2 linked regions of the Maricaulis maris genome follow. The protein of the gene in region 2 interacts with the protein of the main gene of each other region in a pairwise test. Links are inferred from orthologs where the notes say so. Each region holds a gene or a part of one and is shown on either strand. Other genes may lie near its edges.

What was found. The genes of interacting proteins can lie anywhere in the genome.
Region 1: the proteins of gyrB (region 2) and gyrA interact in binary tests that used the Escherichia coli proteins (3 or more experiments, as listed by UniProt). The link is inferred for Maricaulis maris from one-to-one orthologs.

Annotation. Positions count from the first base shown.
Region 1 is NZ_AP027270.1:807,765-811,906, reverse strand. Bases 1-3,425 are described here. They hold gyrA (DNA gyrase subunit A), read right to left. Parts: upstream 3,048-3,425; coding sequence 201-3,047; downstream 1-200. Other genes in these bases: coaD (pantetheine-phosphate adenylyltransferase), read right to left, coding at 1-94. Also shown: AAA969_RS03625 (EF-hand domain-containing protein), read right to left, coding at 3,940-4,142. UniProt on the Escherichia coli protein: A type II topoisomerase that negatively supercoils closed circular double-stranded (ds) DNA in an ATP-dependent manner to maintain chromosomes in an underwound state.
Region 2 is NZ_AP027270.1:8,358-12,852, reverse strand. What follows is about bases 650-3,709. They hold gyrB (DNA topoisomerase (ATP-hydrolyzing) subunit B), read right to left. Parts: upstream 3,351-3,709; coding sequence 948-3,350; downstream 650-947. Other genes in these bases: AAA969_RS00045 (TVP38/TMEM64 family protein), read right to left, coding at 3,424-3,709. In the rest of the region: AAA969_RS00060 (CPBP family intramembrane glutamic endopeptidase), read right to left, coding at 1-34; AAA969_RS00055 (MarR family winged helix-turn-helix transcriptional regulator), read right to left, coding at 59-547; more of AAA969_RS00045, read right to left, coding at 3,710-4,131; AAA969_RS00040 (ArnT family glycosyltransferase), read right to left, coding at 4,128-4,495. UniProt on the Escherichia coli protein: DNA gyrase negatively supercoils closed circular double-stranded DNA in an ATP-dependent manner to maintain chromosomes in an underwound state.

The DNA.
Region 1 (4,142 bases), 800 kb from region 2 along the record:
GATGATCGACCAGTTTCACGGCCCGACCGATAATGTCGATATGACCATTGGTCAGCGGGTCGAACGTGCCCGGATAGAGCGCGGTACGGTTCATGGCCATTCTCTCCCCGGGCTTTGCGCCCCTGTCGCACCCCCCGGTGCCCGGCTCCTGTCTGGCAGAAGGGCGAGGCGAGATCAATCATCCCGCCTCGCGACCGGCGCTATTCGGTCGGGCTGTCGCCGGCTTCCGGCGCGATCCCGTCGTCCGGACCGACATGGGTTTCACCCGCTTCACCGTCTGCATCATCTACCGCATCATCACCGGCATCCTGGATCCGCACGACGGCCACCACATTCTCGCCCTCGGCCAGGCGAATGAGGCGGACACCGCGTGAGGAGCGGCTGGCGATGCGGACGGTATCGACCGGGAAGCGGATCAGCTGTCCGCCATCGGTAACCGCCATGATCTGGTCGGCATCCTCGACCGGGAAGCTGGCAGAGAGCGGGATTTCCCGCTTGATGTCGGTTGCGGCAACGCCGTTATTGCCGCGTCCCATGACCCGGAAGTCATAGGCCGAGGAGCGCTTGCCCATGCCGTCGGAAGCGACCGTGAGGAGGAATTCCTCGGCGGCGCCCAGCTCGGCCAGACGCTCTGTGCTCAGCGCGGCTTCATCATCCCCGTCATCATCACCGTCATGGGCCACGACGTCGACGGTCTCGTCCTCATCGCCCAGTGCCCGGCGCATCGCCGTGGCGTGCTTCATATAGGTGCGGGCTTCCGGCGAGGTGACGTCGATATGGCGCAGGATGGCCATCGAGATCAGCGTATCGCCCTCGGCGAGACGGATACCGCGCACACCAACCGAATTGCGCCCGGCAAAGACGCGGACATCGGTCGCCGGGAAGCGGATCGCGCGGCCCTTGTGCGTGGTCAGGAAGACGTCGTCGGCTTCGGTGCAGAGCACAACATTGACGATGCGATCGTCCTCTTCCTCGAGCTTCATCGCAATCTTGCCATTGCGATTGACCTGAACGAAGTCGGACAGCTTGTTGCGGCGGACGGTGCCCTTATTGGTCGCGAACATGACATTCATGTCGGCCCAGGTGCTCTCATCCTCGGGCAAGGCCATGATCGAGGTGATGGTCTCGCCCTGCTCGAGCGGCAGGAGATTGACCAGCGCCTTGCCGCGCGTATTGGGCGCGCCCAGCGGCAGCCGCCAGGTCTTGGTCTTGTAGACCATGCCGCGATTGGAGAAGAACAGCAGCGGGGCATGGGTCGAGGCCACGAACAGGGTCGAGATGAAGTCCTCGTCCTTGGTCGCCATGCCCGAGCGGCCCTTGCCGCCGCGACGCTGGGCCCGGTAGTCGGACAGGGCCGTGCGCTTGGCGTAGCCGCCATGCGTCACCGTCACCACCATCTCCTCACGCGGGATCAGGTCCTCGTCCTCGAAATCGAACTCGGCATCGACGAATTCCGAGCGCCGCGGCGTCGCGTAATTGTCGCGGACCTCGATCAGCTCGTCGCGGATGATGTCGAGCACGCGCTGACGCGAACGCAGAAGGTCGAGCAGATCGGCGATCTGGTCAGCCAGCGTCTTGGCCTCATTGCCCAGCTCCTCGCGGCCGAGACCGGTCAGGCGGTTGAGGCGCAGCTCGAGGATGGCACGGGCCTGTTCCTCGGTGAGCCGCAGCGTGTTGTCGTCACGCAGCATCGAGCGCGGATCGGCGACCAGCTCGACCAGCGGCGCCACATCCATAGCCGGCCAGTCCCGCGCCATCAGCTGCTCGCGGGCCGTTGCCGGGTTGGGGGCGCGGCGGATCAGGGCAATGACTTCGTCGATATTGGCGACCGCGAGGGCCAGGCCGACGATCACGTGCGCCCGGTCGCGCGCCTTGTTGAGCTCGAACTTGGCCCGTCGGGCCACGACCTCCTCGCGGAAGCGCAGGAATTCCTTGAGGATATCCAGCGCGCCCAGCAATTGCGGACGACCACCCACCAGCGACAGCATGTTGGCCCCGAAGCTGGTCTGCATCGGCGACCAGCGGAACAGCTGGTTGAGAATGACATCGGCATTGGCGTCGCGCTTGAGCTCGATCACGACGCGCATGCCGTTGCGGTCACTCTCGTCGCGCAGGTCGGCAATACCCTCGATCTTCTTCTCGCGGACCAGGTCGGCGATCTTCTCGATCATCGACGCCTTGTTCACCTGGTAGGGGATCTCGTGGACGATGATCGCCATGCGATCCTTGCGGACTTCCTCGATCGTCGTGCGTGACCGCATCACGATCGAGCCACGCCCCGTCAGCACCGCATTGCGGGCGCCGGTGCGGCCGAGGATCAGGCCACCGGTCGGGAAATCCGGGCCCGGAATATACTCTAGCAGCTCGCCTTCGGTGAGGTCCGGGTTTTCCAGCAGCGCCAGCGTCCCATTGATCACCTCGCCCGGATTGTGCGGCGGGATATTGGTCGCCATGCCGACCGCGATACCGCCGGCCCCATTGACCAGAAGGTTCGGGAAGCGGGCTGGCAGAACCACCGGCTCGCGACGTTCGGCCGAATAGTTCTCGATGAAGTTGACCGTATCCTTGTCGATATCGGCCAGCAGCGATTGCGCCACCTTCTGCATCCGCGCTTCGGTGTAACGATAGGCAGCGGGCGGATCGCCATCGACCGAGCCGAAATTGCCCTGACCGTCGATCAGCGGCATCCGCATCGACCATTCCTGGGCCAGGCGGACCAGCGCGTCATAGACCGCCTGGTCACCGTGCGGGTGATAGCGGCCCATCACGTCACCGACGGCGGTCGCGCACTTGCGGTAGGACTTCTCGTGGGTCTGCCCGTTCTCGTGCATCGTGTAGAGGATGCGGCGGTGGACCGGCTTGAGCCCGTCACGCGCATCGGGAATGGCGCGGCTGACAATCACGCTCATCGCATAATCGAGATAGGACGATTTCATCTCGTCTTCGATGGCGATATTGCCGACCCCGTCCGGCAAGGCTGGCGGCTGACCGCCTGCGTTTTCAGGCCCGTCTTCAGGTGTGGTCGGCGTGTCGTCGTGATCGCTCAAGGCGGCCCTCTTTTCATTTTTGTGTTGGCGCTGCGACCGGACTGACCGGACGGCGCATCACGAAAATTGCCGCCCCGTCCGAAGCCCGCGCGCGCGGGCGCGAATCGAAACGTGAATCAGGCGGCTTTCCTGTCAGCAAGTCTTAACAATCGCGGGGGGCAAGGGCAAACGCCCGGGGCGGTTGGGGGAGTTTGCCTGTTCGGCACTTTATCCGACGCTCCCGCGCCCGTCCTTCTCCCGTGGGAGACGGTGCCCCGAAGGAGCGGATTAGGGGGATTATATCTGAAATACAGGGACTTGCCCATCATCCGGGCCCTCTCCCAAGGGAGAGAGGAAGTGCGGCGCACACGGAAAAATCAGAAAACTTATCCGCACTCTCTCCACCCGGGGCGATAATGCCCTCGGTTTTCGGGACGGGAGGCACGGGCCCAGTCACTTATGCCCGGAAACGAGCGGAGCCTGTCCGCGCCTCGGGGCTGACAACCCGAAGCTCCGGCAGGGCGTGCGACCAGGTCGCGGGGCACTAAACGACCGACCTCATCGACCGGTCGCATTGGAAACGGGGTGGAGATAGCCCGGGACATCTCCCACGTTTTTTTTTCAGGAAGGCTTGGCGGGATGCCGAGGACACCACGGACACCGCAGACCAGCCAACCGGACACCCCGGTGTCCACCGGCATCCCGCTCCGTCCCACCTCCGGCGCGACAGCGTGCGGAGACGAAGGCGCGTGGGCGCGCTGAAAGGCATGTCGCTTTGGTCCGTGGCCTGTCGGAAAAGGCAGCCGGACGGGGATACAAACCGGACGGGCATGTCCCGACCCCGGTCAAACCCCATCCCCACACTGCCCCCCGAACAAACCCGGCCGCAGCGCGGCCGGGTCCGTCAGCGCCATCACTCCACGCGGTAATTCAGGAACTCGTCGCGCGTCACCCGGCCGTCGCCATCGGTGTCGATCATGTGGAAGACGGCCGTCACGCTTAGCACGGCGGACTCTTCCGCATTGGCGATGACCCGGGCGAGATAGTCCGGCGAGGATACGCCCTGCTGGGCGTCCATGCCGAGCTCGGCCAGGGCGGTCTGGACCGAGCCGGTGA
Region 2 (4,495 bases):
TCAGGACATTGAGATAGGGTTTCAGGCGGGACATGATTGTCGCTTTCTTGGGTTGCGATCAGACGGGCGCGGCCAGCACGCCGGACATGCGGTCGAGGACCGGGCGCGTTGACAGGCCTTGGGTGGCCGCTTCGACCGCCGTGTTGAGATCGACGCCAATCTCGGAGAAGAGGTCGGCATAGGCGGCATCGAGGCCGTCGAGAAATGGTTGCAAACACTCGGCCTGGTCGCGTCCGGACACGGTTAGCGAGACGACGCGCTTGCGGGCATCCTGCGGATCGGGCGAGGTTTCGACATGGCCCAGCCGGACGAGGCCGTTGATCCGGTGCGAGACCAGCTGATGGGAAATGCCCAGTTCGGCGGCAAGCCGAGCCAGCGAGGCCGGCCCGGCGTGGAAGAGCGCCTGGACGCAGCCCGCCTGTTGCACCGTGATCGACAGTCCGCGCGCCGCCAGCGCCCTATCGAGCTGCTCGGTCAAGCGGTCCATGAACCTCTGTGTCCGCAGCAGAAAGGCCGCCCGGCCGTCGAAATGGGGAATGTCAGACAAGGGTCGCTCCTGCGCTGCTGCTTTGGTCTACATGCATTTGTACAAATATTTGTGCAATAGGTTTGAGCAGCATCCCCGGCACCGGATATGAGGCGGCGCTAGGGATTGTCAGGCGTGTGGGGAGACCGGTTTGCCGCCATTTTCGGCTGTTGCGGCAAGGCCCTGCGCCGGCTCATGTGTCGACGAGGCAGGCCGCTCCGACCTGGCGGCAGACCACGCAAGGGAACAGCATGGCGACCCGCCATCCGGCGAAATCCACCCACTTCAGTCTGCCCGAGTGCGGGTCAACCTTTTGGTAGCGCGTAGGGAGCGTGGGTGACCGGACGGACCGGTCCCGTCCGGTCACAAAAACGCCCGCCATAATCAGGCGGGCGTTTTCATTTCCGTCAGTGGTGGCGCCTTAAGCGTCGACTTCCGCTTCGAGCGCGTGTTCCTGGATGAAGTCGCGGCGGGGTTCGACGACGTCGCCCATCAGCTTGGAGAAGAGCTCGTCGGCGGTATCGGCGTGCTTGACAGACACCTGCAAAAGCGAGCGCGCATTCGGGTCGAGCGTGGTTTCCCAGAGCTGGCCGGGGTTCATTTCGCCGAGACCCTTGTAGCGCTGGATCTTCATGCCCTTGGCACCGGAGACGATGACGGCGTCGACCAGCTCGCGCGGCGAGTGGATGGTGACCGGGCCGGATTTCGGGACGAAGCTGGCCGGGCCTTCATAATCGGCGGACACGGCCATGGCGCGCTCATTGAGGCGCTTGGCGTCCGGGCTGGCGCGCAGATTGCGGTCCAGCACGACGGTTTCGGTGACACCACGGACGTCGCGCGAGAAGACCAAGCGGCCATCCTCGGGATCGATCTCGCCAACCCAGGTGTCCTCGCCCTCATCGGCAAAGGAATTGAGACGGTTGGCCGCCTCGGTGACGGCGTCCGCGCCCGGTTCGGGCACCAGGGCACCGGCGAGGGCCGCCGCTTCGAGCGCGAAGCCCGGCGCGCGGGCGGTCATGCGATCGATCGAGAGCTTGACCTGGCGGGCCGCGGCGACACGGGCGGTCAGGTCCTGACCGGTGATCACCTCGCCATTGGCCAGCGTCAGATGAGCCTCCGAGGCGCCTTCCTCGATGAGGTAGGCATCCATCTCGGCCTGGTCCTTCACATAGCGCTCGGACCGGCCCTTGGCGATTTTGTAGAGGGGCGGCTGGGCGATGTAGAGGTAGCCGCGCTCGATCAGCTCCGGCATCTGCCGGTAGAAGAAGGTCAGCAGAAGCGTGCGGATGTGGGCGCCGTCGACATCAGCATCGGTCATGATGATGACCTTGTGATAGCGCAGCTTCTCGTAATTGATCTGGTCGCGGCCGATGCCGGTGCCGAGCGCGGTGATCAGCGTGCCGACCTGGTCCGACCCGAGCATCTTGTCGAAGCGCGCCCGCTCGACATTGAGGATCTTGCCGCGCAGCGGCAGCACGGCCTGGTTTTCCCGGTGGCGTCCCTGCTTGGCAGAGCCGCCGGCGGAGTCACCCTCGACGATGAAGAGTTCGGACTTGGCCGGATCCTTTTCCTGGCAGTCCGCCAGCTTGCCGGGCAGGGAGGAGATTTCCAGCGCCGACTTGCGCCGCGTCAGCTCGCGCGCCTTGCGCGCCGCTTCGCGGGCGGCCGCGGCCTCGATGATCTTGGCGACCACCATCTTGGCTTCGGTCGGGTGTTCCTCGAACCATTCGGCCAGCGCCTCGCCGACCGCGCCTTCGACGGCGGGACGAACTTCCGAGGACACCAGCTTGTCCTTGGTCTGGGAGGAGAATTTCGGGTCCGGAACCTTGACCGAGAGAACACAGGTCAGGCCTTCACGGGCATCATCGCCGGAGATTGACACCTTGGCCTTGGAGGCCAGGCCCGAGGAGGCCGCATAGGTGTTGATGATCCGGGTCAGCGCGCCCCGGAAACCGGCCAGGTGCGTACCGCCATCGCGCTGCGGGATGTTGTTGGTGAAGCAGAGGACGTTCTCGTGATAGCTGTCATTCCACTCCAGCGCCGCTTCCACCGAGACCCCGTCACGCTCGCCCCGGATCAGGACCGGCGGCACGAAGATCGGTGTCTTGTTGCGGTCGAGGTGGGAGACGAATTCGGCGACCCCGCCCTCATACATCATGGTGTCGGAATAGAGCTCGGCCTCGCGCTCGTCGCGCAGGGTGATCTTGACGCCGGAGTTCAGGAAGGCGAGCTCGCGCAGACGGTGCTGCAGCGTTTCGCGATTGAACTCGGTCATGGTGAAGGTTTCTTCGGACGGCATGAAGCGCACTTCCGTGCCCTTCTGTCCCGGCTCGGCATCGCCGATGACCTTGAGGTCTTCCTCGGCATCGCCGCGGCGGAAGCGCATGTAGTGCGCCTTGCCATTGCGCCAGATGGTCAGGTCCATCCAGTCGGACAGCGCATTCACCACCGAGACGCCGACGCCGTGCAGGCCGCCGGACACCTTGTAGGAATTCTGGTCGAACTTCCCGCCGGCGTGCAGCTGGGTCATGATGACCTGCGCGGCGGATACGCCCTCGCCCTGGTGGATATCGGTCGGGATGCCGCGTCCGTCATCCCGCACCGAGGCCGAACCGTCGGCGTGCAGCGTCACCAGGACTTCCGAGCAATGGCCGGCGAGCGCCTCGTCGATCGCGTTGTCGACGACTTCGTAGACCATGTGATGAAGACCCGAACCGTCATCGGTATCACCGATATACATGCCCGGGCGCTTGCGCACGGCATCGAGACCCTTGAGGACCTTGATCGACTCCGCGCCGTATTCCTGATTCGCTTGTTCCGTCATGGTTTTGTTGTACAGCTTTCGCGCGCCTGTGACCACTCGCGCGCACACGCGTGTGCACGCGCGTACGCGTGAGTCAGGGGATCGGATGCCGGGTGGCTCGACGCTTCAGCCAGCGACGCCCGATGACCGCAATCAGGACCAGCAAAAGCACCGCTCCACCGACCGCAATCCAGGCCCGGATGCCGCCGCCCTCGAGGCCCAGTATGGCGGCATGACTGGCGAAGGCGATCAGCGCCATTTTCGGGATGCTGCCGAGCGCCGTGCCGGCGATGAAGTCGCGAAACCGGATCGGCGTGCAACCGGCCGCGATATTGATCACGATCGATGGCAGGGTCGGCACCAGGCGGATGACGGCACTGGCCCAAAAGCCGTGCCGGGCGAGCTCGTCCATCACGATGGCCGCGTCCGGCCCGGCATTGCGCTCGAGCCAGCCGGAGCCGACCCGTCGACCGACCAGGAAACCCAGCGCACAGGCCAGAACCTTGCCGCTCCAGCTATAGGCAAAACCCGCCCAGGGGCCGAAGGCGGCGACCAGGGCGGCGATCAGCACGGCTTGCGGCGCACCGAGGGTGATCAGCACCAGGAAGGCCAGGATGGCCAGCGGCGGTGCCCAGGGCTGGTGGCCGATCGCGGCGAGACCGTCGAGGGCCTGCCGGGTCATGCCCTCGGGCAGGAAGAGGGTGGCGAACCCACCCAGCGAGAACAGGGCGATCAGGCCGATGGCGGTGACCAGCTTGCCGGGATGACGACGAAGCGCCGTGACCAGCTCGGCCGGAATCACTCGCCCGGTCCTGTCGGGGCCGGGCCGGCGCGGTAGAGCGTCAGTGCCATCTCGTCGCCATTGGAGTAGTTCTGCCCCTCGATCACGGCCAGTGCCTGGGGTGTCAGGCTCAGCGTCCCGGCCCGGGCAAGGAAGGGTGCGGCCTCGGCGGCATCAATCAGCGCCAGCGAGCATGAGGGGTCAGCGGCGAGGGCATCGGCGGCCTCCGCCGGCCCGTCAGCGAGCAGCGTGTCATAGGGGCCATGCCGGAAGACCAGGCTCGGCTCGCGGAAGGCGGAGGTCACCAGCCGGGTCGTTTCGCAGGCGCCGTGGGCCTCGACCGCCGCAACAATGCGCGGGGTGAGCCAGAACGTCTCGAGCCGCG